2 regions of the Dokdonia sp. Hel_I_63 genome follow, and region 2 is predicted to be linked to the other one. Evidence: riboswitches for the same ligand, from Rfam matches in the RefSeq annotation. Region 2 holds a riboswitch; the other holds the start of a gene.
What was found. A riboswitch is a leader RNA that binds a small molecule or an ion and turns the genes downstream of it on or off. The one in region 2 is predicted to bind thiamine pyrophosphate.
Positions count from the first base shown of each region.

Region 1 (15,855 bases), 1.9 Mb from region 2:
TTTACTTTTAGGTAAGAGATCACACTATGACAAAGAAAAAACCAGATCAGGTTGTTTATAATGAGGAGAAGGGCAAGTATGATGCTGCCCTTACGCCTTATGCTACAAACTTAGGAGCGCCAGCTATTGTTACTGATGATGTAACTACATGGAAAAACTCAAATATCAGTAAGGTTAACCATCAATTTAAGACTGAATATGAGGAGTTAAAGGCGCAGTATGAAGTGATGATGAAAAAGTTTGAATATAATAATCTTATTTATGCTGCAAAATTCTCTTTTGAACCCATCGTAGGTGCAGTTTATCATCTATATCGTTATAAAAATGGAGAGCCTTTTTTGTCTTTAATTTCACCTGATGAATGTAATTGGGATTTTGCCGGAACCTTCGAATTAAAGGCCGATAAAATCTGGAACCGACTAGACACTCCAAAAGAGGAAGAAGAAGAAAATGAAAAATAATTTACAACAAGCAACCATAGGTGGAGGATGTTTCTGGTGTGTAGAAGCCGTTATACAACGCTTAAAAGGTGTTTCTAACGTGGTTTCTGGATATGCTGGAGGGCAAGTCCCTGGACACCCTACATATAGAGAGATTTGCTCTGGCCTTACGGGACATGCAGAAGTGATACAATTTGATTTTGACCCTGCAATAATTACGTATGCAGAGATACTTACCGTATTTCTCACTACTCACGACCCTACGACCCTCAATAGACAAGGAGCAGATCGTGGGACGCAATATCGATCTGTGATTTTTTATCACAATGATGAGCAGAAAGCGCAAGCAGAACAAGTGATTCAAGTAGTACAAGAGTATTATGAGGATCCTATAGTTACTGAGGTTTCAGAGCTACCTACATTTTACGATGCTACGCAGGAGCACCAAGATTACTATAATGAAAACAGGCAGCAAGGATATTGCCGTGTTGTCATAGACCCTAAAGTAGCTAAGCTCAAAAAGTTTTATGAGCACTTGCTCGCTTCTTAGTACTGCTATAACAGACTAAAAAAAGCCACATTACTCATAAACATAGAGCAATGTGGCTTTTTAAGTTTTGGAGTGATTAGTGCGCTTTCGCGAAAGCGTACCTCATTATCTTTCCATATTAATCAATCTGTAAATAAGAATTGCCGTACGTTTTGTGAGCATTTCTATAGTTTTAATATTTACGGTTTCACTAGGAGTATGCGCTCCCGTTCCCATAGTCCCCAACCCATCTAGACAAGCAACATGGGCTGCTACAAACGAAGTATCTGCGGCACCGCGCTTTCCTGGATCATAGGCCGCAACAGCAGGACCTCCCATATCTTGACTCACTTGGCTCAAAATTTCTAGTACCTCATAATTTTGAGGAGTAGGCTGCATTGCTGGATAACTATCTTCAAACTCAACTACGGCACTTGTGTGAGGCAGATTATTTGCTACAATCTCACGCATTTTTGTACGTGCTTCCTCCTTCTGTTCTTCGGAGATGAAGCGGAGTCCTCCTTGCACATATGCTGTTTGTGCAACTACATTACCTTTTCCAAAAATACTTCCTTTACTTTCTTCTGGGTTGAGCTCCATTGTAGTACCTCCCAGCATCATGCCTGGATTAAAAGATAGTAATTCTGGTCCTCTTACTTCATTATAGAAACCGTTGAGAATACGTGCAAGTTCAAAATTTGCTCCTGCTCCTACGCTTTCGCGAAAAATTCCGCTAGAGTGTGCTCTCTTTCCAGTAACTGTAACTTTCCAGTTAGAAGATCCTCGTCTTGCTACAGTAGCATTATCAAATCCTGTCGAAGTTTCAAAACCTAAAGCAATATCTGAATTCTTTGCAGCATCTATCAAATCTTTCCTGCTTATTGTAAGTGGCTTTCCGGTGCTTTCTTCATCTCCTGTAAAGGCTACGGTGATTTGCGCATCATCAAGTAATCCTGCTTCTCTAAGTGCTTTAAGTGCATATAGCACCACTACATTACCGCCTTTCATGTCATTTGCCCCAGGACCTTTAGCTATAGAGTCATTGACCATTTCAAATTGTTGAAACTCGCTATCATCCTCAAAAACGGTATCTAGATGACCTATAAGTAGTAATCGCTTCCCTCTTTTCCCTTCTGTAGTAGCAAATAGATGCCCTGCTCTATTCACCTCGGCAGGCATATTAATCCAATTTGTAGTAAAACCTATATCTGTAAAAGACGCAGAGAAAACATCGCCCACTTCTTTCACCCCTTTAATATTGAGTGTACCACTATTAATGTTTACCACGTTTTTAAGAAACTCAATACTTTCCTCTGTGTGTGTTTCTACAAGATTTACAATTTGTAGCTCCTCTTTTGATAATTGTTGTGTAGAAGATTGCGCATTAAGTGCTCCTGTTTTCGCGCAAGCAATCATTAAACTAATTACAATTAGAAATAATATCTGATGGTTCTTCATAGGTTTTATATTTAAGAGGCGATTATCTCAAAGATAATCAATGATCAATAATTGAATTCTTGTGTAATTTTTCTTTTTTTCAAACAGAGGGTAGGAGTTTTTATAATTGGACGGTTATATAACAAAGAATTGATCCTACTAAAAACAATGTTCCCCCACTTTTTTGGATTAGTGCAAACTACATTTGAGTACAATTTCAAAAAAATGTTGAAAAAACCCTGAGAAATAATTTTCTTAGGGTTTTCTTTTTTTAATTGCTCTTTTATTTGAAAATAACTGATTCTGAACACATAAGAATCGTGATGATTATTTAAGCTCAAGAAACGCATTACCCTGAAGTGGGCATGATGAAAAAAAAGTCAAAAAAAAGTCAAAAAAATGCTTGATTTTTTTGGACGAGTGTAAAAAAGTTTTATATTTGCATCCGCTTACAAAAAGTAACACTCCTCAATAGCTCAGTTGGTTAGAGCATCTGACTGTTAATCAGAGGGTCCTAAGTTCGAGTCTTAGTTGAGGAGCTAGTAAGTAAAAGCCATACAGTCCGTATGGCTTTTTTTTGTGCCCTATTTTAATTTCGTTAAATGACAAGTATCAATAGATGCTCACTATATTAATTCCTTACGAGAATTAGCTTGCGACATAGCCCGCGACACCTCTTAAGCCAATAAAAGCGTTTTACTGCATTATCGTTCCTGCCGAAAGCATACTTACTAGAAATATTAAAAAAGATGACCAAGAGCTCTTGCAATTGCTAACACAATACTCACCCAAATACTTAAAAAGTTTATCAAGAGTTGTTGTGAAAATCGGGAAACTATAAAGAGAGTTTTATTTCTAGTCTAAGCATCTAAGATTGCTCTAAAACAAAAAAAGCCTTTCCTACAGGAAAAGCTCTTCATCGGATTCAACTACAAATCCTACCACATGTGATGTGGCCAACACAACATCGTTAAAAGTAATCAATTACTTCTATAAACCAAAAAAAGCCCACGGACTGTGAGCTTTTTGTTGCGGTCTGGACGGGACTCGAACCCGCGACCCCCTGCGTGACAGGCAGATATTCTAACCAGCTGAACTACCAGACCGTTACTCCACTTTTTGAGACTTTGAGTATGTCTTAAATTTTTCACTTTTTCAATCTCTAATTTTTTAATTAGAGAAGCAACATTGCTTTTGCTTCGTTGCGGGTGCAAATATACACTCGTTTTTTGATTACACAAACAAAAAATTAAAATTTTTAAATAAATTTTTGACGCTCCACTAAAAACGTGGTGAGTATAGGTGCAAAACCTTTTTCAATTACTGCTGGAATATACTTAATACGATACTGAGCACAACGTAGTTGCAGGTTTTTAAAGTATGTCTCTACCGCGCTGGTATAAATATCTCTAATATTATCTGCATATAAATTTATTGATGATCCACTCTCTACATCAACAAATTTACGCGGGCTATTATCAAATTTAAAGTCATATTCTTTCTCTTGGCTATACGTATGAAAAAGAATCACCTCGTGTTTATTGTATTTGAGATGCTGTAACGCTTCAAATAATTGTTCTTGTTCTACATCATCTTGTAACATGTCTGAAAATAAAAACACCAGCGATCTACGTTTAAGCTTTTCTGCAATAAGGTGTAGGTATTTGTATGTAGCTGTTTTCTTTTCTGCTTTTGCAAGAGCGGGATCTAGCACACCATTTAATTGATCTAATAACATGTGGTGGTGCCTATCACTTCCCTTCTCTCCTGTATAGAATTCATAATGGTCACTGTAAATACTCATTCCCGCAGCATCACGCTGCTTTTTCATGAGATTCATAATAGCGGCACTCGCAAGTGCAGAGAAGCTTATCTTATTAAGATTTGAAACGCTGTGCTCCTTTACAGCGGGATAATGCATAGAACTACTATTATCTAATATAAGATGGCAGCGTAGATTAGTTTCTTCCTCATAGCGCTTTGTATACAGTCTATCTGTCTTGGCATAAAGTTTCCAGTCTATATGCTTTGTACTCTCTCCAGGGTTATAGATTTTATGCTCTGCAAACTCTGCCGAAAATCCATGAAACGGACTTTTATGCATCCCAGAAATAAAACCTTCTACTACCTGACGCGCCAGCAACTCTAAGTTACCGAAGCCCGAAGTTTTGTTAAGTTCTGATTTGATATCCATTATGAGTACGATTTAAGGAGGTAAGATATATGTTTTGATACATTAAACACAAAGTGCGGAATAAATTCCGCACTTTGTGTTACTCATAAAATTATAAAGGTAATTATCCTTCATAAACACCATCTGCAATCCCGTAAGCTACAGACTCCTCTGCACCCATCCAGTGATCACGCTGGAAGTCTTTCATTATTTTTTCAAAAGTTTGACCACAGTTATCAGCAAGGATTTGCGCGCTCAATTCTTTTGTTTTTACAATTTCTTGTGCTGTAATCTCAATATCAGAAGCTTGACCTCGTGCTCCACCAGATGGCTGGTGTATCATTACACGTGCGTGTGGCTGTATAAAACGACGCCCTTTCTCTCCTACAGATAAAAGCAGTGAACCCATACTTGCCGCTAGACCTGTACAGATAGTAGAAACTGGACTTTTAATCATTTTAATAGTGTCATACATTGCAAAACCAGATGTTACATAACCACCCGGGCTATTAATAAACAGTTGGATCTCACCATGACCTTGTGCATCTAGATACAACAAACGATCTATTACGTGCTTTGCACTTTTATCATCTACCATTCCCCAGAGGAATATCTTTCTATCATCAAGCAACTGACTGTCAATTGCGTCTTGTACTTTCATTTTCTTTTCCATAAACAGGTGCCGCGATTACGGCTATTTATCGTTCCTGCCTAGACAGAAACCTCATCATTATTTTCTTTTAGTAATCAAAACTGCTACGTGGTGTATCGTTTTGCTTTTGCGAAAGCGTACTCTAGTAACAGCGCTCTAAAAATACAAAAAGGCTTGGCACAGTGCCAAACCTTTCTTATAATCTTATAAAAAGCTTGGGCTTATAAAAGTCCGTCGATAGCTTCTGTGTAAGTTGCCTTAGGAGCAACGCCTACTTGACGTCCTACTACCTCACCGTTCTTAAACATAAGAACTGTAGGGATGTTACGTACTCCGTATTTTGCTGCAAATTCTTGGTTTGCATCTACGTCTACTTTACCTATTACGGCTTTACCTTCGTATTCTCCTGCGATCTCCTCGATAACTGGTCCTACCATACGGCAAGGTCCACACCAAGCAGCCCAAAAGTCTACTAATACAGGCTTATCGCTGTTTAATACTTGCTCTTCAAATGTCGCATCTGTGATTTCTAATGCCATAACTATATATTTTAATTGTAATTCTATTTAATTGTACTATGCAAACTTAGTCAATAATTAATCCAAACCTTACAACGCTTATATCAGCTTTGATTATAGCGTCATTGTGACAGTTTATCATGAGTTATTTGACAGTATAACACATCCTATCGCCTGTTACCAAAAACTTGCAGAGCAAAGTATAACAAGGTTGCTAGTGACCCTATAGCGGCAACAAGATATGTTCTTGCAGCCCACTTTAATGCATCTTCTGCTCCATCATACTCTTGTGGTGTTACCATATTTTCTGCCTTAAGCCATGCTAATGCACGGTTACTTGCGTCATACTCTACTGGCAGAGTGATGAGACTAAATATAGTTCCCATTGCGTATAGTGCAAGACCTATAATTGCCACAGTACCACCTATTGCGGTAGAAGCCATTAAAGCGACACCACCCATTATAACCCACATACTCATTTTTGACGCAATGTTTACAATAGGTACAAGCTTAGATCGCATTTGCAACCAACTGTAAGCTGTAGCGTGCTGTACAGCATGACCTACTTCATGTGCAGCAACCGCTGCTGCCGAAGCATTACGTTGTCCATAAACTACATCACTAAGATTTACCGTCTTATCTCTAGGGTTATAATGATCTGTAAGTTGGCCAGCTACAGAAATTACTTTTACATCTGTAATTCCATTATCGGCTAGCATTTTTTCGGCAATCTCTGCTCCAGACATCCCGTTGCGCAATTGCACTTCTGAATAATGTTTAAATTTACTTTTGAGCTTGTTGCTTACTAGCATACTCACAAGCCCGATAGCTCCTACAATAATATAGTAGCCCATATATCCTCCTAACATAGTCGTTTATTTTAAAGTTGTTTTAGGTTTCTAAAGTTACAAAAGTATTATGCACAAATTAAGCCAAGATTACAATTCATCTTTTTACCATCAAGAGCCCTAAATACTCGTTGTAATGACAACTACATAAGATTATGGAATACATATGTTGTTTTTAAAAGTTCGCTTTCGCGAAAGCGTAACCCACAACCTATATTGCTAGCGGAACATATGGAATATCAAAAACCTCCGAAATCTCTTGATACACAACATAACCTCCTACTATATTCACTCCTTTTTTAAGAGTAGCATCTTTAAGACATGCAGCTTTCCAGCCTTGATCTGCAATCTTTAATACATAAGGAAGGGTGATATTGGTAAGCGCTACGGTGGAAGTATAAGGCACTGCACCAGGCATATTTGCCACACAATAATGCACCACATCGTCTATAATAAAAACTGGATCTTCGTGCGTAGTAGGTTTTGAGGTTTCCACGCAGCCACCTTGATCTACAGCAACATCTACAATTACGGTACCTGGGCGCATCTCCTTGAGCATGTCTCGAGTAATAAGTTTTGGCGCTTTTGCACCAGGAATAAGAACACCTCCTATAATAAGGTCGTGCGTTTTTATGTGTTTACGGATATTAAATTCATTTGAAAACTCTGTCACCACGTGTGGCGGCATGATATCATTTACATGACGTAGTCGCTTCATGCTAATATCAAGAATGGTTACATGAGCACCTAGTCCCGCAGCCATTTTTGCTGCTTGAATTCCCACCACTCCTGCTCCTAAGACTAACACCTTACCAGGACTCACTCCAGGAACTCCACCTAGAAGTACGCCTCGTCCTTTTACAGGTTTCTCTAGGTATCGCGCTCCTTGCTGTATAGACATACGACCGGCTACTTCGCTCATAGGAGTAAGCAACGGGAGCGATTGGTCTTCTTCCTCTACCGTTTCATAGGCTATACAAATAGATTTACTCGCAATCATCGCTCTGGTGAGCGGCTCACTAGAGGCAAAGTGAAAGTAAGTAAATACAATCTGATCTTTCTTAATGAGCTTATATTCTGGCTCAATAGGTTCTTTTACCTTTACAATCATCTCTGCGCTCGCATAGACCTCCTCAATCGTATCAAGGATTGTGGCGCCCGCATCTATATAATGTTGATCTATAAAACCGCTATTAAAACCAGCTCCTTTTTGAAGATGTACGCTATGACCTCTCTTTACGAGTTCATAGACTCCGCCAGGTGTGATGCCCACCCTATTTTCATTGTTTTTAATCTCTGTAGGAACACCTATTACCATTGCTTAAATTTTGGCATCAAGGTAACAGTAACTTAAAAAAATGCAGATTATAAAATGCTAAAAATCAAAGGCTCTCATAATGATATTATTAAAAATAGCTATGAATTTCTAGTAATCTGAAAATGCTATTTTTTATCGTATTTTATTTTGAAATAGAGTAATAAGAAGGAAGAGACTACAGTAATTGCATTTGCTAATATGATGGCGAGACTTTCTTTAAGAACACCATAAATGAGCCAGAATACAATCCCTACAAAAAACATAGTAAACATAGGGAGACTCAAACCAGAGACATCCTTAGTTTTCCAGGTTTGATACACCTGAGGCAAGAAAGCCGCCGTAGTAAGTGTGGCTGCAACCAGACCTATAATTTCTATGTTATCAATTCCTGCCATAGCGACAACGTATTATTAATGTAATTACAAAACAAAAGCCTGCTCGTGAGCTATCTGAACACAAGCAAGCTTTATATATTAAAATCAGGTTATTACCCTACTATATTTACAATCTTACCAGGCACAATAATCACCTTTTTAGGTGTGCGACCATCTAGATACATTTGTGTTTTCTCATTTGCCATAACTACTTTTTCTATCTCATCTTTAGATAGATCTAGTGGTAATTCTAGCGTAAACTTCATCTTCCCATTAAAGGAGATAGGATAGTTCTTTGCACTTTCTACAAGATGACTTGCATCAAATATTGGGAAAGCAGCTTCAGAGATACTTTCCGAATGGCCTAGCTTGTTCCAAATTTCCTCTGCGATATGCGGAGCATAAGGAGCGATAAGTATTACCAGAGACTCCAGCACTTCACGAGAAGTACATTTTTGAGCACCTAACTCATTTACAGCGATCATAAATGTAGATACAGACGTGTTGAAACTAAAGTTCTCAATATCCTCTTCTACCTTTTTAATTGTTTTATGAAGTGTTTTAAGGCTGTCTTTACTTGGCGCCTCATCAGTTACATTAAAAGCTTCGTCTGCTCCATTATGGTAAAGCTTCCAGAATTTCTTTAAGAAGTTATGCACTCCTGTAATTCCTGCCGTGTTCCAAGGTTTTGCTTGTTCTAGCGGACCTAAGAACATCTCGTACATACGTAGCGTGTCTGCTCCGTATTGCTCACAGATTTGATCTGGATTTACGACGTTATACTTAGACTTAGACATTTTTTCAACCTCGCGGCCTACTTTATAAACACCTTCTTCTAAGACAAACTCAGCGTTTTTAAATTCTTCACGCCAGTTCTTGAAAGCTTCTACATCTAGCTCATCAGATGCGTTGACTAAGGAAACGTCTACGTGGATTGGCGTAAATGCTGACCAAGATGTTATTGAGGAACTCAGACCCTCATGACTACTCATGAGCTTATTTCGAATTGCCTGAAATTCTTCTCCATCGTTAAGAAATGTTCCTTCTTTAATAGATTTTTCAATTAAATTTTTAGAAACAAAAATTGGTTTACGCTTTTCAGCACCCTTGGGAGTAAATCCATACTCCCATCTATACACAAAAGCACTAGTCCCCAAAATCATCCCTTGATTGATCATCTTTTGGAAAGGTTCATCTATGCCTACGTGTCCTCTATCTTTTAAGAACTTCACCCAGAAACGTGAGTACAATAAGTGCCCAGTTCCGTGCTCAGATCCTCCTATATATAAATCTACATTACCCCAGTAATCCATTGCTTCCTTTGAAGCAAAGACTTCATCACGTTGTGCTTTCTCCATGTATCTAAAGAAATACCAGCTACTTCCTGCCCAGCCTGGCATGGTATTGAGTTCTAAAGCAAAGACTGTTTTCCCATCAATCAGATCATTTGAAACAACCTCATTATTCTTAGTATCCCATGCCCATACATCTGCACGGCCTAATGGTGGCTCGCCTTCTTCTGTAGGTAGGTATTTTTCTACTTCTGGAAGTTTAATAGGTAAATGAGCAACGTCAATCATCTTTGGGATTCCGTTCTCATAATACACTGGAAATGGTTCTCCCCAATAACGCTGGCGGCTAAAGACCGCATCACGCAATCTATAGTTTGTTTTACCAGCTCCTGCGCCTATTTTTTCTAACTCGTAAATCGCAAGTTTTACGGCTTTCTTATATTTTAATCCGTTTAAGAAATCTGAGTTTGTGATAACCGTAGTTGCCTTATCTGAAAAAGCTTCTTCTGAGATATCTACGCCTTCAAAAACGTTAGGAATTGCAATATCAAATTTCTTTGCAAAATCATAATCACGTTGATCACCACAAGGAACTGCCATCACGGCTCCTGTACCATAACCAGCAAGTACATAATCTCCTATCCATACTGGAATAGGTTCCTTTGTAAAAGGATGCTCTGCATATGCTCCAGTAAATACACCAGAGATGGTTTTTACATCTGCCATACGCTCACGTTCAGAACGCTTTGCCGTTTTTTCAATGTATGCTTCTACTGCTTCTTTCTGTTCTGGAGTTGTAATCTGAGCTACTAACTCATGTTCTGGAGCTAGTGTCATGAAAGACACTCCAAATATCGTATCAGGGCGTGTCGTAAACACCTCTACACTTTCGGCATGATCTTTAAGAGGGAATGAAACCATCGCTCCTACAGATTTACCTATCCAGTTGCGCTGTGTTTCTTTTATTGATTCGCTCCAGTCTATTCCTTCAAGTCCTTGGATTAAACGTTCTGCATAAGCAGAAATACGCATAGACCATTGTGTCATTTTCTTGCGTATCACAGTGTGACCACCACGCTCAGAAACGCCGTTTACAATCTCATCGTTTGCAAGTACGGTCCCAAGTGCTGGACACCAGTTTACTTCCGTTTCTGCGAGATAGGTAAGGCGGTATTGTAATAATATATCTTGTTGTTCTTTTTCTGTAAATGCATTCCACTCTTCAGCGGTAAATGGTGTGATATTATCATCACAAGCAGCGTTTACCTCGGCATTTCCAGTTTTCGCGAAAGCGGAAACCAGCGTTTCTATCGCTTCTGCTTTATCTGTATCCTTATTGTACCAAGAGTTAAAAAGCTCTGTAAAAATCCACTGCGTCCATTTATAATACTCAGGATTTGAGGTGCGCACCTCACGACTCCAATCAAAAGAAAAACCAATTTTATCCAGCTGTTTTCTATAACCAGCAATCACATTTCCTTGGTTATCTACACCACCCTCAATATTCACCTTTGTAGTTACCGCAGGATGCTGCCCCGTCTGGATTGCATATTGCTCTGCAGGCAATCCAAAAGAATCATATCCCTGTGGATGCAATACATTAAACCCCTTTAAACGCTTGTAACGCGAGTACACATCACTTGCAATATACCCAAGCGGGTGACCCACGTGAAGCCCTGCTCCAGAAGGATAAGGAAACATATCAAGCACATAATATTTAGGTTTATCACTGTTATTTGACGCGTGAAAAGTGCCTTTATCTGCCCAGTATTGTTGCCATCTGGCTTCTATCTCGTTAAAGTGGTATTTCATGGTATATGTATTATTTATACGCTTTCGCGAAAGCGTGCTCTTCCTCATTTAAGGGGGCAAATTTACAATTAATTATGGGGAATTAGATAGTAGCCAATGACATGCTTTGGTTATCATTATAACACTCACTTTTGTATACTCACTGTAATGTGATTTCTCGTCGCTGCTCGCTGTCGAAATGACTATTGTCTTGCCTGTTGTTCTTGCGGCAATAACAACTCATAAATCATCTCGTTTACGGGTGTAGGCACACCTAGTCTTTTACCTTCCTTCACGATATAACCATTGAAGTTTTCTAATTCGCTAGGTTTTCCCGCCATAATATCGCGCTGTGTTGAGGCTGTAGTCTCATGGGCTTGCTTGCTAATGGCTTCAAACATATTTTTAATTGTTTTCTCTGGGAGTATAATTCCTTTTGCTTTTGCCACCTCAAATACTTCTTGCGCGGTTTTGCGCATCAATTCATTTATATATGGCTGCTCTCTCATCACTCCTATAGGAACTCTTGTTAGTCCGCCTATGGCGCTTATGGTTGTTATAAAAAGGAACTTTTGCCAGATGGCTACTTGAATATTATCTGGAACAGCCGCATTAATTCCTGCATCTGTAAATACAGACAGTATTTTTTCTAGGCGTTCCGTCTTACTATTATCCTGTTCTCCAAAGAGTATTGCAGGCGCAATATCTGGATTAGAAATCACTCCTGGCGCTTCAATAAAACTTATCATACGGCAAAGTCCTGCCAGTACTTGTGACTTAGGCACCATCGAATTGAGGACCTCTACATTACTTGCTCCATTTTGTAAAGGCAGATACAAAGTATTTTCATCACAATATTGCAATATACCTTTTACAGCGCTGTCTATTTGATATGACTTCACTCCAAAGATGACTAGGTCTGGCGTTTCAATCTTGCTAAGATTATCTGTTGCCAGATACGGACTAGCTTTAAAGTCTCCTGTTATGCTTTTTACCTCAATACCGTTTTCTTGTATGGCCGTAAGGTGTTCTCCTCTAGCAATCATGGTCACTTTATTTCCAGCAAGTGCGAGTTTACCACCAAAGAATCCTCCCACGCCACCGGCTCCGTAAATCAAAATATGCATCGTTTTATAATTTTATAAGAACTAGAAAATGCTAGTCAGTTTAAAAGTACAGTAAGCGGATTTATTTTTTCTTTATAATATCTTAATTAAAAACTCTAGTATATCTTTGCAAAATCTCAAAGGGGTGCTTTTATACGAAGCTGAGATTATACCCATTGAACCTAGAACAGGTAATGCTGTTTAGGAATGAGGAACATGTCTTTCCAGATAACGCTATACAAATTAGCTTTTCTAGTGTCACCATATTTCTCTTGAGAAGCACCACGGTGCACCCTCTTCAATATGTGCTTATCGCACAGGTATGTAAATGCTAACTCATTTAGAATATTTGCCCTTTGTATTCGTAACTAAACCATATACGGATGAAAAAGATCCTATTGAGTATGATTGCGCTTGCAGGAATTACAGCTAGCGCACAAGAGAAAACAGTGGTAGACACTACAAAAGTAGAGTCACTTGATGAAGTTTTAGTTCGTTCTGTACGAGTAAAAGCCGACTCACCTATTACGCATTCCAACCTTACAAAAAAACAAATTGCAGAGCGCAACTTAGGTCAAGACATTGCCACGCAGCTTAACTTTTTACCAAGTGTAGTAACAACCTCAGATGCAGGTGCGGGAATAGGTTACACAGGTTTTAGAGTGCGCGGTACGGGTAATCAAGGTATCAATGTTACTATAAATGGAATCCCATATAATGATGCAGAGAGTGCAACTACGTTCTTTGTAAATCTTCAAGACTTCAGCTCTTCTGTCGAGAGTTTACAATTGCAACGTGGTGTAGGATCTTCTACTAATGGACCTGGAGCTTTTGGAGCAAGTCTTAATATTCTTACAGATGCAATTTCTAATGAGGCATATGGCGAGATTTCTAACTCTTTTGGGTCTTTTGGGACGCGACGTCACAATGTGAAATTTAGCACAGGCTTGCTTAACGATCACATAGAGATATCTGGTCGTTTATCACAGATCAAATCTGACGGTTACATCGACCGTGCGTCATCTGATCTTAAATCTTACTTTTTGCAAGCAGCATACAAGGATGATAATACGCTTATCAAGCTTATCAACTTTGCAGGATCAGAGGTTACATACCAATCTTGGTTTGGGATAGATGCAGAGACACTAGCCGAAGATAGAACCTTTAACCCTGCGGGACAGTTTACAGATGAGAATGGTGAAACACGCTTTCACGAGAATCAAGTAGATGATTACAAGCAGGATCATTACCAACTACACTGGAACCAGCGTTATGACAATAACTGGAGCACACAGCTCAGTTTAAACTACACCTATGGTAGAGGCTTTTTTGAAGAATATAAAGAGGATGAAGATCTTGCTTTTTACAGTATTTCCCCTGTAGTTATAGGGAGTGAAACCATAGAAACATCAGATATTATAAGACGTCGCTGGCTAGACAATGACTTCTATGTGGCAAGTGCGACGGCAAATTACAAGGACAATAAGATTGACTTTGTAGGTGGTGCTTATGGTAGTATATATGATGGAGACCATTTTGGCGAAGTGATTTGGGCGCGTTTTGCTAGTGATAGTGAGACTGGTGATAACTATTACTTCGGGACTGGGAAGAAAAAAGAATTTTCTGCTTTCGCGAAAGCGAACTATCGCTTCAATTCAAAATGGAGTGGATATTTAGACTTACAGCAGCGCTTTATCTCATACACTACAGACGGAATCAACTCTGACGTTGCCGAATTTATTGTAGACGAAGACTATAGTTTCTTTAACCCAAAAGCAGGTCTTTCTTATAAAATAGACAGCGAAAATCAATTATATGCATCTTTTGCAAGAGCAAATCGCGAACCTAACCGTACAGATTTTGAAAACGGAGCACCGCGTCCAGAGCGTCTTAACGACTGGGAATTAGGATGGAGATACAACACGAGCCGCGTGTCGCTTAATGTAAATGGATATTATATGGGATATCGTGACCAGCTAGTTCTAACTGGAGCACTAGATGACGTAGGAGCACCTATACGTGCAAATAGTGGCGAGAGTTATAGAGCAGGTATCGAAATAGATGCCGCAGTTGCTATTACTGACAAGGTGATGATACAACCTAATCTAGCTTTAAGCACAAATAAGAATAGAGACTTCGTTTTTGAAAGAGATGGTGTATTAACAAACCTAGGACATACAAATATCTCTTATTCTCCAGATGTGGTAGTGGGTAACACCATAAGCTATAAACCTGCTGAAAATTTAAGATTGAGCTTCTTATCAAAATATGTAGGAGAACAATATCTAGGAAACATCGATAGCGACTTTTCAAAGCTAGACAGTTACTTTACAAATGATTTAAATATAAGTTATGAGATAGAGGATGTGTCTGTTTTTAAATCAATTATCCTTAACGGATTAGTAAACAACATCTTTAATATAGACTATGTGTCTAACGGGTATTTCTTTACGTATGATGATGATTTCTCAGTACCTAATGAGATTACAACAATTGAAGGAGCGGGCTATTATCCGCAGGCGGGAATTAACTTCTTAGTAGGAGCTACACTTAAATTTTAAGGGATAAACGACCTTATTATTTAATTTTCGCTATATTTAAGACACTAAAATTAAACAATGTGTAATCAGTTGGGGGACTGAACTACAAATTGTAAGTGAGAAGCCGTCTCTTTTGAGTCGGCTTCTTTTTTTACTTTTAGTTAAATACTGTGATGCTATTACCAGAAGCATTTACTCGGTAATTAAGCATTGTGTATTCTAGCACTTCATTATTAGATTGCCCAGTAAAGAGATTGTAACTATTATCATCATCACACTGGCATTTTACATTAATACCGTCTATTACCATAAGCGAGCAATCATTCGGTGCATGGTTAGGATCTGATGCTTCCCACGCAACAATGCTACTCCCTGTATTAATAACAAAAAGACCACGTATACCTCCGTTTTGAACGTAGATAGGGTTACTTGGAATTTCTAAATCTAATACCTGGATAGCACTCAACTGTGTAGAAAAGTTCACATCTAGTAAGAAAGGATTACGCTGGTTTCCATCATCACTATTTGTGCATGAAAAGCAAAGAGTAGTAAGAAGGACAAAGGTCAATATCTGACGCATAGAAATATTTTTTTTACGCTTTCGCGAAAGCGTGATTTCAATAATTTAGGCTCGCAAGGTACCATAAAACGGTAAAGGATTTAAAATATTTTGTATATTCGTGAGACACGTCCCGAAGAGGGACTTTTTTTATGTGTATGCATAAAATGACAACATTTTTAAACTAATTATACTTAAACCGGATCTATTATGAGTAAGGTAAATTATTATACACCAGAGGGCTTAAAGAAACTCAAGGATGAACTCAATCACCTACG
Region 1 is NZ_VISD01000001.1:344,046-359,900, forward strand. Features, by position in the region: gene JM84_RS01445 (DUF2452 domain-containing protein) at 27-461, shown strand; gene msrA (peptide-methionine (S)-S-oxide reductase MsrA) at 451-990, shown strand; gene JM84_RS01455 (M20/M25/M40 family metallo-hydrolase) at 1,096-2,427, opposite strand; tRNA gene JM84_RS01460 (tRNA-Asn) at 2,872-2,945, shown strand; tRNA gene JM84_RS01465 (tRNA-Asp) at 3,439-3,512, opposite strand; gene JM84_RS01470 (DUF58 domain-containing protein) at 3,665-4,600, opposite strand; gene JM84_RS01475 (ClpP family protease) at 4,704-5,252, opposite strand; gene trxA (thioredoxin) at 5,453-5,770, opposite strand; gene JM84_RS01485 (zinc metallopeptidase) at 5,917-6,618, opposite strand; gene ald (alanine dehydrogenase) at 6,809-7,915, opposite strand; gene JM84_RS01495 (SemiSWEET family sugar transporter) at 8,041-8,310, opposite strand; gene JM84_RS01500 (leucine--tRNA ligase) at 8,403-11,393, opposite strand; gene JM84_RS01505 (ketopantoate reductase family protein) at 11,576-12,499, opposite strand; TPP riboswitch at 12,610-12,702, shown strand; gene JM84_RS01510 (TonB-dependent receptor) at 12,862-15,039, shown strand; gene JM84_RS01515 (hypothetical protein) at 15,176-15,598, opposite strand; gene greA (transcription elongation factor GreA) at 15,788-15,855, shown strand, end outside.
Region 1: another riboswitch for thiamine pyrophosphate. It lies ahead of JM84_RS01510 (TonB-dependent receptor); the one in region 2 lies ahead of thiS (sulfur carrier protein ThiS).

Region 2 (15,855 bases):
AAAAGATACAAGATATAAATACTATGATTTTGAAGATGAATTTGGTACAGCTGGCTACAGACTATTTTCAGGTGGTAATAAAGAAGGCGGATTGTTTATTCTAGAACTGGTGGCCGAAATGTATCCAGCGTCTACAGGAGCATTATACAGTCTAGCAAGCGCACAAGAAGAAATGCAACAAACTGATAAAGCAATTGCAAATTATACAAAGTTTATAATACAACATCCTACAAATCAACTCGTATCTACGGTAAAGAAAAAACTTGCGGTATTACAGAAACTATAGATTAGTTATAATGAGTGGTACGCTTTCGCGAAAATAATATGCAGCACGGATAACTTAATAACTCAAAGTGAAATGAATCGCTCTAATGAAAATTAGAGCGATTTTAATTTAAAGAGGGTATACAAGTGAAGTAAAGAACTATTGTGTTGTGTAATTAAATATTCTATTTGACATAATATAAATTATAGTACAAATTGATATATAAGTTAAATGGCGAATAGAACCTTTTCGGTTCTATTTTACATAAATGCAGATATAGCGCCTTTAGGTCTATATCGTCAGCATTTATGTAACAGCCCTTTTACGTACTTATTGCTATAGTGGACTTTAAGAGATTCACGGAATCTTATAACTAAAATAAAAACCTGGGAGAATATTTTTTTGAAAGAGCTCTTTTTCAGACTGATCAATTATTACAGCTGCAAAATGCTTGGTAATTCTTTTGGTTATAATTCGCTTATATGGGAAAATATGCGGGATGATTTTGTTTGAGCGATTCTTGTGGGTTGCTAATTCAACTTTAGATTAAGATTCTATTTGACATAACAATATCTAACTATTCAATCCTTCTATTTTACTTTTTTAATAACTCCAAATATTAACTTATCACTTTGTGACGAAGATGAACGATATAAGTAAGAATTGTCATCTAATATTTCTATAATTTCTACATTAATAACATTCCCTATTTTTTCCTTGTCTTTATGTAACGGTAGTTTGAGAGTTGTTAAAACATATATATTTTCATCTGTCCAATCTATATTGTATACTTGGCGTTCACCTTTGTAGCCACTCTTTTCAATTTGTCGTTTTCTTCTTCTGAGTATACGTGTCTGATTATATGCTGCGGCCATATATTTAAATTCACCTTTCTTAAATTGCCCACATTTTTGCAAATCTTCTTTTCTAAGGGAACTTGTTTTGTATTTAGGATTTACGAAATAATATACTGATCTCCATTCTTCATTTAGCATTCTCATTGGATATTTGAGCTCGCCATTCATAAAATGTTCTAGACAGCCTTTTTGCCAACCTACGTTGTGATAGGTCGTTAAATTACTATCTATTTTGACATCATATCGTTTACCGATGTTGTCAACTTTATAAGTGATAACAACATTTTCTACTTTTTCAACATCATCCACAAATGTTTGACAAAATGAAAATTGGCAGAAAAATAAGAAAAAAATTAGGGTGTATTTATTCATATAACTAGCTTGAAAAAAGAGGAATATAATATAAAGAACAATTTAAGAAACGACAAAAAATCAGCTATATAGCATTAGGATTAATCTAGAGTATCTTCGACTAACACTATAAAGGGCTTAACATTCTACTCCCCTATTTTATTACCAAAGTTTCTGAGGCCATCAAAAAAATATCAACCTAAAATTAATTTTTATGTGTAATATTAAACTTGTTCACAAACAAATCATCCTAAAACTTGTTCTTCTGAAAGTATTGATTTGAATTTCTGATATCCATCTACTCTGTGTTTTTTGTAAAAATTTATTGACTCATTATGATTTTCAAAATAAGTCTGTTTTTCACCCCAAATTTTCCAAACAATATTTTGATTTGTGTCTTCCAAGTATTTTTGTAATAAATCTTTTCTCAGGTATTCAAAATTTTGGTGTGAATTGTAATTTTCGTGGAAATGATATTTCTTGTACGCAAGTTGTCCTTTATCATCAAATAAATCAAATGTCTGCGGTTTTGGGAATAAATTTAAGTGAAATGATAATTCTTTGGAGAGTACGCTTTGATGCCCAGCTTGATTTGTTTTACTATGATATGATTCCCAATTATATCCTGATACAGGGCTAAGGACTTTGAACTCTTTATTAATTCTTTCTTCAATTTCTATTTCATCAGGAGACTCCATAGAAATACTTCCTTTATTAAATACAACCTTTGGATAATAACCTTCTTCTCCTTTTTTTACTTTCCTCTTTCTTCTTTTTATTTTAAAATATATATCACGGTAATTGTCATAAGTAGAGTCCATCAATGTATTCATTTCTCCAGCATAGGTATAATAATTTTCAGATAATTGATTTGAATTACCATAAACTGCATCCTTGTCTTTAAGAAAACATAAAAAGTCATCATAGTCTTCATTTGCTACTATATAAGCCTGTAATACAACAAAGGTTTTTCTATTTGATTCTTCCTCAATCTGCGAAACCATTCCCCCTACGCAAATCCAATCTAAATTATCTTCATCCAGATTTTTCACATTAAGGTAATCTGACATCGACGGTATATTTTTTATCTTGTACCAATCAATTAATGGTAGATGCCTATCTCCCAATAAGTCATCTTCGAAGTATAACTTATTTTCTGGAAGCACAGGAAATGTGGGATCAATGTCGGCTCCAGATGGTCTAAAATTAGGATATTCTTCTTTAACTAAATCATTATCCTCTCTAAAACCGTATATCTCGAAATAAGCTATCCAAGAATATTTTTTTCCGTAACGATCTATTGTAGGTTGTTCATCTCGTGGATATAGATAATTATCATCGCCAAGTCTTTTTTCTACCTCCCCAAAAGCCTCAAAATTCCAACCTAACTCATAAATTCTCCAGTATAATTGTCTTCTTACTTTTTGTTTTTCAGGTGGGTTGGAGTATGAATGTCCGTTCGGCACAATTCTTCCCAAGGTATAATTGCTAAAATCCATCCTTAAGGGCGATTCGTAATGATAATCTCTTTCGCCATAATCATATTCCCCCCAATCTCTTATTCCACCAAATGAATAAGGAGGCTGAGAAAGTGCATATTGATCTTTTGAGAGTAAATTCGGGCAATGTTTATAAGCAATGTCAATTATACGTCTTGCATATTCTCTTGTTAAAATGTGCGTAGTACTACATTCTGCTTCCATTTGAAATATTAATTCATACATCTTTAGCCCGATATTCTTCAGATCTTCTTTATCACCTTTTGATAAAAGTTTACATTCGAAAAGAGCGATTACAATCCCATAAAGGCTGGCTAACATTCTCTCTGAAACATAAGGGTCGTTTATTTTTAATGAAAATATAACGAGCTCAAAAAATTTATTTATGTACTTTTTTCCATAATAGTAAAGTGCTTTGGTGGAAAAATCACGCATATCTTTATTAGTCGAAGTGAGAAACCACATAATTTTTTTTGATGCTAAATGCAGTCGCTCGGAGTGATTTTCTTCCTTGATAGTTACTTCCTCAAAATTTTGAATAAGTTTTTTAAAACCATATCCTCGTAACCCTAGATATTCTTTTCTAATGTATTCAGTCCAAGTTAAGTCTCTTTCAGCCATAGGTAGTTCTAATAATAAATCTGATAATAGATTCATATTTAGCGGATGATTATTATCAAATTCAGTGTTAGAAAATAAATTAAATAATAAAGACCTATTCGTTATTTTTGTAAATACATCTGATATGAATCTTATTGAATCTGTTCTAATTTCAACAACGATGTTAGTACTCACTTCAAAAAGGGCTTTTACAATATTTGTTGTTAATCTATTATGAAATGAAGGTTTGTAGAACTTTAATCCAAATTTCTTAATAGCTAATACGCAGAAACATCTTAATATGTCACTGTAAAGTGGATGTAGCGAGCCTTGCACTAATAATTCATCATAAAATTTTGAGCTTGAAATAAAACTACTACAGTCATCTACGCTTGTAATTCCATTTAGTATTGATTTTGCAATAAAATATCCACTTAAAAGATCATAAGTAAATGTTACGACTTCAGATTCGCCAAAATCTCTAAAGATTAATAAATCCTCTCTTTCTAAAGCGATTAATTCATCCTCAGAAAGGGCTGAAGGTACCACCTCAGTTAAGTCAATATCTCTTGCTCCATAATTCCATAATTTATTTGAAATTATACTTAGTTTGTCAAACAAAAATGTCCTATTGAACCTTGGTTCTCTCTCAAGTTTTGCCAATACACTATCATTAGATTTTTTAATGTATTGATCAAAAACATCAAATAAATCTTCATTTTGAAATGAAACCTTTTGACCTTGTTTGGCTTCGCAAAATATCTTTAAATAAAGAGGTTCTCTAAAAGAATTTAATGCTCCAGATCTATTTTCTAGAGTTATCTTATAATATTTGAAATATTTATCTATAGCTTCATCCAGATTAAAATTTTCAAAACCATCTACTCGTGCTTTTTTCTTATAGTTTCCTTCACCGTATTTGAAATAATTCTCAGGAAAAATCGCCTTTTCGTATGAACTGCGATAAGTAGTAATAAATAAAATGTGTGGATAATTTTGATTTATTTCATTGATAAATGCCTCTAAATCATTTGACCATATTTTTTTCCAATGATAAGCCTCGTTAAGTCCATCAATCAATAGAATTACTTTTGTTTTATGAATTCGTCCTGAGATATTTAGTGCCCCTAGCAAATCACTAACACTCCAATTACTAGGAATGTCTAATAGAGTTCTAAGTTGCTCGCGAAATGGCATATCACTTTTAAAATCTTTGCCAAATAAAAATATTGCAGGTTTATTTTTGTTAATTTGATACTCAACAGTGTTTACGGCAAGATGGGTTTTTCCTTTAGATGCTTTCCCAGTTATATGTAGTTCATTTAATTTTATAAATTCAAAGTAATAGAAAATCCCTTGGTAGGAATCGACATAATTTCTAAGCGTAAAATATGGACCGAGGATCGTTTCTCTACATTTTTTAATCTTGTTTTTGACATCCTCATTTTCTTCAACTTCTTCAGTATTCCAATGGATATTTGGTATTTTCTCGATAAGTTTATATCCAGAATACTCACTGTATAATTTATCTAACTCTCCCACATAGGACTTTATATTGCCAATCAATGAATCGAGTTCTGTGAATTCTTCTTTTTCAATAAGTTCGATTGATTTATTAATGAGCTGATTACCTCTATCTATGATCTCTGGAATACCTCTAGACAAAACGTATTTTTTCACAGTTTCATAATCATCCATAAAACCAATCGCATTCTCATTGTTTTCAATCGCTTTGATTCTAGTAGAAAACTCGACGGCAAATCCTTCTATATCTAATTCAGCAGCGTGCTCTTTTATTAGTGTAATCAAACGTTCATCACACATAACACGAGCAATTGATGTATCGGCCTGACCTTCTATGTGTAGACCATTGAGGTATTTTGCTTTTATAACACTAGAGGTTAAAATGAGTTCAAATTTTTTCTTGAACCAATCGAGATCAAGCATTTTCTCAGAAAAGAAGTATTTATGTATGTCTGGATAAATCCTCAAGAAATTTAATATCTCACTCTCACCCCAATGATCTAATGTAATAGAGTGTAGGTCAGGTAAAACTTGTTCCCCATTTCTTTTGGTTTTATCTAACTTATTATAAAACCAATTCCTTTCATTCGGAGTAAGAGAAAGTTTAGAGCATAAAATCCACTTTTTTAGATTACTTCCGTGAACTTCGCCTGCTTTTTTAAGAGACTTTTTTATCTGTTCTTTACCACCACCTTCGTCGAATCGTCCAAAAAACTTGCATTGCCAGCCCCATATATCTCCGTTTGGAAATTCAATATAAAACTCAACGCCATCACCACCACCACTGTCATCAATAGATGATAAAACTCCTTCACCTTGATATCTTTCATATGTGATTTGATAACAGAGTTCTTCAAAACTCTTTTTTTGATCACTTCTATATGGTTTAAGGTCCTCCCAATTAATTAAACTACTCATACACTGATTTTAATATATAAAATTATAGTAATTATTATAGCTTATCAAATTACTCAGTGATTCAAACAAACTCTTTTTAAAATTCTAAATCTTACAATATTAATTAGCCTCGGAATTCCACTTCACACACTTTTCCTTCACATTACTCTAGCCAACGCTGTAAAGAGTGTGTCATCCAGATCCCCAAAAATAAACCTCTATCACCAACAACCTTTACGAGAAACCGTAAACCAACAATCTTTTCTCCCAAAGCCCAACATTTCCCCTAAAAACCACTTCTAGCTATAACTCAGTTATTCCCTTCTGTAATATACCCTCCACAAAAGCGATTAACTACCCACATAAAAGTCTAAGGCGTATTACTGCTCACTTACAGTTTTTATTACCTTAAAATAGATGTTGATTCCTTAACGGAGAGGAAATGTGGATTCTATGCGGGAGGTTGTGCATTTTTTTAAGTCTAGATAGTATCTGTACAGTGTATATTCTCCTGTATGATAGCCTCAAGCGCTTCTTTGTTGATAGGCTTATTGATAATATCACGTATGCCCACATTGTGGCATCGCTCTTTTACCTCGCTTATTTCTAGAGCTGTTAATGCTATGATGGGTATATCACCATCTTCTGCAGAAATCACTTCTGAGGCTTCAAAGCCGTTCATCACGGGCATATTGAGATCCATTAAGATGAGATCAAAATGGGTGTTGTGGTATTCTTTTATAGCTTCCTTTCCATTTACAGCAACGGTACACTTGTGACCTAGCGTGCTTATTAGTTTTTGAGTTACTAGTTGGTTGATTTTATTGTCCTCAACGACTAGTATGTGTAGGCTTTTAGTTTCAGAAACCATCGGTTGCTCATCAAGCTTATCTGCAACTTCGCATGCTAGGATAAACGAGAATTGCGATCCTACTCCTACTTCACTGGTGACAGATAATTTACTGTCCATAACCTTCATTAAGGACTTAACGATAGGCAATCCAAGACCAATACCGTATGAGGTGTTTTCTTCTGTGTTAGCTTGTTTAAAACTATCAAAAATGACTGCTAGATTTTCTTTTGAGATACCTGTTCCTGTGTCTGAGACTTTAAAAGCGATGTGATCCTTACCTTTTTCTCTTTCAGCTAAATTTACACAGAGCGTTACAGTACCATTTTTTGTGTTTTTAAGCGCATTATCAATGAGTTTTAAAAGAACCTCTGTGAGATTAGTTTCATCTAAGATGTAGTAGCTAGAAATCTCATCTGCAATAGCTAGTTTTAGTTCCGTTTGTTGCTCGTTTGCTAGATAATGTAAGGAGGTAGTAATATTCTCTAAGAGGTTGCCTAAATGAACCTTTGTACGCTTAATCGTAATGTTGTTAGACTCTACTTCATTAATCTTCAATATATTATTTACCACCGATTTTAAATGATCTCCAGAGAATTTTAAAGCATTTAAAAGACCTTTATTTGTCTTAATAATGGAAGGATTTTCTATAAGCATCTCCGTTATACCTACCACTCCATATAAGGGTGTTCTTAAGTCGTGACTAATATTAACTAATAGCTCAGATTTTAATTTATGGGCGTGTTCTGCTTCATTTTTTGCTTGTAATAGGGCTTTATTATTTTTTTCTAGTGCTAAGAATGACAACCGCCTTTTGTGATTATAAAAGATTAAAAAGGCGGTACTTAAAAATAGCAGCGCACTAATACCTCCTATAAAGATAGCGTTAGATTTTAATTGAGACGATTCGGCTTTTTGTTGGAACTCTTTTACTTTAAAATCTGCTTCAACTTGTTCTATTTGGAGATTTTTTATCTCATTAAAATCTAAGTCTTTATAATAGAAATGTTTTCTAAGGCTTTCCAGAGCCGCGTCATATTCTCCTAGCTCTTGGTGTATCTCACTTTTAAAATCATAAATATCTATGAGTCCTCTGATGAGGCTATGCTCCTCTCCTATCTCTAGTGCGTTATTGATAAAGGTGAGCGCGAGTCTATGATCTTCTTTTTGGTTGTGATAAATAGCAAAGTTCAACTGTTGTAAAAGCCCGTAGATTGGGTCTTTTTTGTCAATGAGAGGCAACAACGTATCGGCTTCTAGAATGTAAGGATATGCTTTATCTGGATCTTTAAAATTAAGGTACATGCCCGCTATATTGTAATAGGTATAAAAGGAATGCTCATTTTTGCCTGCCTCTAGTGTGTATACGATAGACTTTTCAAAATAAGCAGCAGCCTCGTCTGCAGTGGTTATATCCATTGAGTATATATTACCGAGACCGTTGAGTGAAGCTACGTTTACGAAGTAATCATCTGTTTTTTTACGGAGTGCGAGGTTATAGTACTTTTTCGCGGAAGCGAAATCTTTTATAGCTTGATAGGTATTTGCCAGACTCACATAAGCCTTTGCCTGTAAGGTTTTATCCTTACCTTGATTTGCATATTGCACGGCTGATGTTGCAAATTTTAATCCATCCTTATAATTCCCGTTTAGGTTTTCCTCCTTAGAAGAGGAAATTAAAATACTCACGCTATCAATATCGCCACTAGCGCTATTTTGAGATACAATAGGCACGCAATAGCAATATACAAGTAGGACTAAAAGTAGCTTGTTTTTCAACTTAAATAACTTTTGGGGCACTAGTAAGATAGCAAAGAATAATTTAAAAGTCACTGGAAAAGAAATTATTACGATAAAATGCACACAAAATAAATAATTGTTACTTCTTTAGTTATAGACGCTTAAATCTACTATTCAGTAGTTATGTGTAAGCTGTTTTTAGTATTGTTAAGAGAAATATACGCTATATAGAGTCGGTATATTTTTTAGAATTCACCAACTAAATTTTCTGTAATTCAGAATTGTTTACTGTAAATTTTAAGTAGACAATTTTCAAAGGAATTGTTTTTTTTACTATATTACAGAGACAACTACTTCATATTTAAGTTATTATAACCCCTAATTGTAATTACATTTTATATAAGTTTTGAGCCTTAGAAACGTAATTAAGAATCTAGATGAAAATCAAGTATTCTTAATTATTGTACTTGTATTATATTCTTAACTAACCACCGCCCCATATGAATAGTTTTGATATTAATTTTTTAATAGTTTCCTCATTTACCGCCATCTTTGGTGTTTTCGGAGTTTATCACTTTGTTTCTTATTTAATTTTAAGGCACAAAATTCTGTGTCACTATTGTATCATTCTTTTTGGACTCACACTACATTGGAGTTGGTCACTTTTTCCAGAAGGATTTCTTCCTGAGGTTATTCAAAAAAATGGATCGCTTATCTCTGCAATGACTACCACCTTTGGATTTTTATTGTTTACAACCAATTATTTAAATATTCATCGCGGCAATCATCCTAAAATATCGCGTAGTTATACTTTTTTAAAATATAGCACAGTTTTAATCCCAATTCTTTTTGTTCTTAATATTCTAACTATCCATATTCCTTGGTTACATAGTTCGCTCGTAATGTCTGCAGCGATTACTGCTTTGCTATCTGTACTTTTGAATATTTTTTCTGGGATTCGTTTATTTAATGAAGAGCGTTTTAATAAATACTATTTGTATGCATATTCCCCGATGCTGCTCTCCTCAGTCATCTATATAAGTGCATGGTTTTTAAAGGAAAACTATGATGTTGATAGGGAGTTTATCGTATTCATTACATCATTACTTATTACACTCCAACTTATTTTATTTTCTATTCTCGTTAGTTATAAGTTTAAGTTTATAGAAAAGTCTAACATGAGGACGCAGGTAGAAACTAATAAAATGCTTGCTCTAGAAGTAGACAAGCAGACGAAAGATCTACAAATTGCAAAGCAAGATGTAGAGAGTAAAAATCGCGAACTTGAATCTGTCAATTCTCTTAAAAACAAGCTGTTTTCTTTGCTTACACATGACGTTAGAGGACCGCTGCATAATATTTCTTTACTGGTCAATCTACTTGAAAACCAAATAGAGGACAATGAATTAAAAGAAATCTCACAAAGTCTTAAAAATGAGTTGGATGAGAGAATTGCCATGGTAAGCGCCTTATTAGACTGGTCATATAATCAGCTAGAAGGAATTAAACTCAATAAAAAGCACTGCGATATTGAAGAAATATTTAATACTATGGCAAAGCAATTTCAACGCCCAGCAAAAGAAAAGGACATAAAGCTATTATTTGAAATTGAAACCCCTACCCTATTTATTGATGAAAATATGTTTAAAGTGGTATTACGTAATTTGATTTCAAACGCCATAAAATTCAGTACAAAGAATCAAAATGTCATATTATCAAGTATGAAAGGGCCTGAGGGTATTGAAATAGGCGTACAAGATTTTGGTGTGGGAATGACAACTAGCTGGCGCAAAAACCTTGTTAAAAATTGTATTCCTAAGACAACTTTAGGCACTAAGGGCGAGCAAGGAACGGGTTTTGGACTACTCATCACAAAAGACTTTGTTGAAATGAATGGAGGCGAACTTTTCTGTACGAGTACACCCAATGAAGGCACCCATTTTGTAATGCGTTTTGCGGTTAGTAATAGCTGATTTACGCTGTGTCTATAAGAGTTTATCAAGTAACTTATTAGTAAGCAGATTGTTTCCTATATCCCTATAAAAACCTACCAACCATAACATAACATTATATTTTTTTACATTTTCTCTCGTCTAGTTGAGAATAATTACTACTTTTAAAGTCTAAACTTTAGGAGTAGCTATTAAATTAGTTTGAGAAAAATCCTTAGAACCTGATTTGGTTAATACCAACGTAGGGAAAAGTTAGAGGTTCTTGCACCACTACGCACTTCCTCTATTTTTAATTCTATCCTTCTCATTCCTTTATCGTTTATATAACCGAAGCACAATGCTTCATAATTGTATTAAACATGATAAACATAAAGGTCAATCAAACCTCGTATCAATTTCCAGCACAGGTCACACTAGACCAGATTCTCACCCAACTCGATATTTCGGTTAGTGGGATTGCTGTGGCTATTAATGAGCGCATTATTACCAGATCACAATGGGTTTCCACCGTTCCTGATGATGGTGATGCGGTTCTTATTATTAAAGCAACACAAGGCGGATAATTGCTGTTTCTAGGTACTTCAAGAGTAGAAAAACATCATTAATTAATCCAGAAAGATGAAAAATAGAGACACTGCGCCTAAGCAAGGCGGCATTACCAGAAATCCATTTCCTAATTCAAAAAAAATCTACGTAAACGGTAAGATTCACCCACAGATTAAAGTGGCTATGCGTGAGATTGCGCTTAGTGATACTGTGGACTCAATGACCAAAAGGAAAACGCCAAACGAGCCAGTAACGGTGTATGATACCTCTGGTCCATACACAGATCCAAACAAAGAAATTGATATACACAGCGGTTTAGAACGCATACGTGAGTCGTGGATTTTGGAGCGCAATAATGTAGAACAATTAGACAGCTACTCCTCTACCTATTGCAACGAGCGTCTTAATAATAAAAGCCTAGACCATATGCGTTTCAAGCTTTTAAAGAAACCTTTGCGTGCAAAAAAAGGTGAAAATGTCACGCAGCTGCATTATGCAAAACAAGGAATCATCACTCCAGAAATGGAGTATATCGCTATTCGCGAAAATCAGCGTATCGATGAGATGACGGAGATTAGAAAGCAACATAAAGGAGAACATTTTGGTGCATCTATTCCTGATAAAATCACGCCAGAATTTGTACGCTCGGAAGTTGCAAGAGGTCGCGCCGTAATCCCATCAAACATCAACCACCCAGAAGCAGAGCCTATGATTTTAGGACGTAATTTCTTGGTGAAGATCAATGCAAATATTGGAAACTCTGCAGTTACCTCGTCCATTGAGGAAGAAGTAGAAAAAGCAGTATGGGCATGCCGCTGGGGAGCAGATAATATCATGGATTTATCTACGGGTGAAAACATACATGAAACACGCGAGTGGATCATACGTAACTCCCCTGTTCCCGTGGGAACAGTTCCTATTTACCAAGCCTTAGAAAAAGTAAATGGCGTTGCCGAAGATCTTACGTGGGAGATTTTTAAGGACACCTTAATTGAGCAAGCAGAGCAAGGCGTAGATTATTTTACCATACACGCCGGTGTGCTATTGCGTTATGTGCCTATGACCGCAAATCGCGTGACGGGTATCGTCTCTCGTGGCGGATCTATCATGGCAAAGTGGTGTCTTGCACACCATAAAGAGAGCTTTTTATACACCCATTTTGAAGATATCTGTGAGATTTTAAAGCAATATGACGTTGCCTTTTCTTTAGGTGACGGTTTACGCCCAGGATCTGTAGCAGATGCAAATGACGAGGCACAATTTGCCGAGCTAGAAACACTAGGCGAACTTACAAAAATCGCTCGTAAGCATGATGTGCAGTGCTTTATAGAAGGTCCTGGTCACGTACCGATGCACATGATTAAGGAAAATATGGAGAAGCAAATCGAGCTTTGCGATGAAGCTCCATTTTACACTTTAGGGCCGCTTACCACAGATATTGCGCCTGGATATGACCATATTACCTCTGGAATTGGTGCTGCCATGATAGGCTGGTATGGTTGTGCGATGTTGTGCTACGTTACTCCAAAAGAACACCTAGGATTACCTAATAAAGAAGACGTGCGCGTTGGTGTGGTTACTTACAAACTAGCTGCCCATGCTGCAGATTTGGCCAAAGGTCACCCAGGTTCACAACATCGAGATAATGCGCTGAGTATGGCGCGTTTTGAATTTCGCTGGGAAGACCAGTTCAATCTTGGGCTCGATCCAGAGCGCGCTCGTGAGTATCACGATGAAACCTTACCAGCTGCTGGAGCAAAAGTGGCTCACTTCTGCTCCATGTGCGGACCAAAATTTTGCTCCATGAAAATTTCTCAGGAAGTAAGAGATTTTGCTGCTGTAAATGACATAGTTGATAACGAAGTCATCCAAAAAGGAATGGAAGAAAAGTCTAAAGAATTTAAAGCCAAAGGTTCCGAAGTATATCTGTAAAAAGATGTGGGAGTTCCCACGCTGCAAAAGCGTGGGCAGGCTTTCCACTACAATCTTTTGCCAGAAAAAGGCAAAAGGATTTTCATTTCAATCCTTAACTCAAAAACATGATCATCGTACTATCACCAGAATATGATATCCCTAATGAAGTAGAAATACTACACCAGTTATTTAAACAAGGATTAGCATGTTATCATTTACGAAAGCCACATAAAAGTTATAAGGAATATAGCGCCTATATACAGCAGATAGATACGGTATTTCATGACAGGGTTGTAGTGCACGATCATCATAGGATAATCAACGAATTCAATCTCAAAGGAATCCATTTTAAGGAACAACATCGCATGGATCACATAGATAATCCTGGTAAGTATTTTAAAGGATTAAACATGTTCGGAAAAACGATAAGCTCTTCCTTTCATGATTTGCAAGCTCTAGAAGACTGCTATTTTGAATTCGATTATCACTTTTTGAGTCCTGTGTTTGATTCCATTTCAAAGGAAGGCTACAAAGCCCGTGGCTTTGATGTAAATAACAGTGATAAAACAATCATAGCCCTAGGCGGTATTTGTCCAGAAAATGTAGCACAAGTCAATGAACTAGGATATAATGGAATCGCTGTGTTGGGAAGTATTTGGAAAACAGAAAATCCGCTACAGAGTTTTAAAAAAATAAAATCAGCATTTGGATAGCCTATGTCAAAACAATAAACAGTTTGCGTTAAAGATTGAGCGGTTAGACTGCGCTCACCTCAGGCTATATGTCTGAGCTCTTTTTATGAATATTTCATTCATAAAAAAGTGAGTAGCGAAAGCCTGACCTGAAAGGGAACGCCCACATAAAAAGCAGAAGAAAACAAGGAACGTCCAAATAAAACCAGTAAAATAATATTGAAAACGAACAACTACATACTAACCATTGCAGGCCTAGACCCATCAAGTGGCGCAGGAATCACTTCAGATATTAAAACCTTTGAATCGCACCAACTATACGGTTTATCAGTGTGTACCGCAGTTACGGTTCAAAATGACATCGATTTTAAAGAATGCGTGTGGATGGACAAAGCTGTGATTATTTCACAAATAGAAACGCTTTTTGAGCGATTTGAAATCTCCGTAGTGAAGATTGGGGTTATACAGTCATGGGAAGTGCTGTCGCTTGTTTTGGATAGCTTACATATGCTTAATCCTGAGATAAAAATCATTATAGATCCCATCATAAAAGCGAGTGCTGGTTTTGATTTTCATAGCCTCGAGCATCATGATATTTTGGATAAAATATGGTCACAATGCTATATAGTTACGCCTAATTATGATGAGATCCAACTGCTATATCCAGACCTCAGTATGGAAGAAACGATAGAACACATAAGCAGCTTGACCAATATTCACTTAAAAGGTGGACATAGAAAGGATAAAACAGGCTGGGACGTCCTTTACCACAGTAAAACCGTTGTAAAAAATATTACTCCTAAGGTAGAAAAGGTGTTACAAAAACATGGAAGTGGTTGTGTGCTTTCGGCCGCGCTGGCAAGTAATATGCTGTTAGGGCAAAACATAGAAGAGGCTTCAATAAACGCAAAATATTATACCGAGACCTTTTTAAACTCAACCGATAGCTTACTGGGACAACACTGTTATCCAACAATAAAAATTAAATTGTAATGATACCAAAACTACATTATATCTCTCAGGGCAAAACGCCAGAAGTGCATCTTGATAACATAGAGAATGCTTGCACGCATGGAGCAACACTGGTGCAACTTCGCTTAAAAAATGTCTCTTTAGATCAGGTACTAATTACAGCAAAAGAAGCGCGAGCAATAACCGCACAATACCGTACAAAACTCATCATCAATGATCACTATGAGATAGCAAAAGAAGCAAAAGCAGATGGTGTGCACTTAGGAAAAACCGACTCCTGCCCTACTGTCGCTAGAGCGTATTTATACTCTTGGCAAATTATAGGAGGTACTGCAAATACGCTAGAAGACTGTGTATCATTGATAAACAAAGGAGTAGATTACATAGGTCTTGGGCCGTTACGTTTTACATCTACCAAGAAGAATTTAAGCCCAATTTTAGGTTTTAACGGTTATCGTCTCATTACAGATGAATTAAAAACTAAAACTCCCATTATCGCAATCGGAGGAATCACTTTAAGCGACGTAACAAATCTACTGGAAACAGGTATTCATGGCATCGCTGTATCTGGCGAAATCACCAATGACTTTACAAAGATAGATGCGTTCCAGCAATCCCTAGGAGCATCATTAATAGAAGAACAACGCCATACATTTAAATAATATATGAACGATATTTTAAGAATAGCTGATAAGGAATTCAGCTCACGATTATTTACTGGAACGGGAAAATTTAGCGCAGATCATTTAATGACAGAGGCTTTGACAGCCTCTGAAAGCGAACTAATAACCGTTGCTCTAAAGCGTGTAGATGTTGGAAATGAAGAGGATACTATGCTGCAAAGCATTATGCGTCCTCATGTGAATATACTACCTAACACCTCTGGAGTAAGAACTGCAACAGAAGCCGTTTTTGCAGCGCAGCTAGCACGTGAGGCACTAGAGACTAATTGGATTAAACTAGAAATTCACCCCGATCCCAAATACCTTTTACCAGATCCTATAGAAACCCTCAATGCCGCCGAAGAACTAGTAAAATTAGGTTTTGTAGTGATGCCATACATACACGCAGATCCTGTGTTATGTAAAAGGCTGGAAGATGTGGGCACACAATGTGTGATGCCTTTAGGAGCACCCATAGGCACTAATAAAGGAATAAAAACGGTAGACTTTCTAGAAATTATCATTGAGCAAAGT
Region 2 is NZ_VISD01000001.1:2,278,723-2,294,577, forward strand. Features, by position in the region: gene JM84_RS09925 (tetratricopeptide repeat protein) at 1-286, shown strand, start outside; gene JM84_RS09930 (hypothetical protein) at 856-1,494, opposite strand; gene JM84_RS09935 (hypothetical protein) at 1,719-6,014, opposite strand; gene JM84_RS09940 (response regulator) at 6,475-8,622, opposite strand; gene JM84_RS09945 (sensor histidine kinase) at 9,084-10,556, shown strand; TPP riboswitch at 10,706-10,800, shown strand; gene thiS (sulfur carrier protein ThiS) at 10,895-11,098, shown strand; gene thiC (phosphomethylpyrimidine synthase ThiC) at 11,154-13,013, shown strand; gene JM84_RS09960 (thiamine phosphate synthase) at 13,121-13,708, shown strand; gene JM84_RS09965 (hydroxymethylpyrimidine/phosphomethylpyrimidine kinase) at 13,907-14,680, shown strand; gene thiE (thiamine phosphate synthase) at 14,680-15,321, shown strand; gene JM84_RS09975 (thiazole synthase) at 15,325-15,855, shown strand, end outside.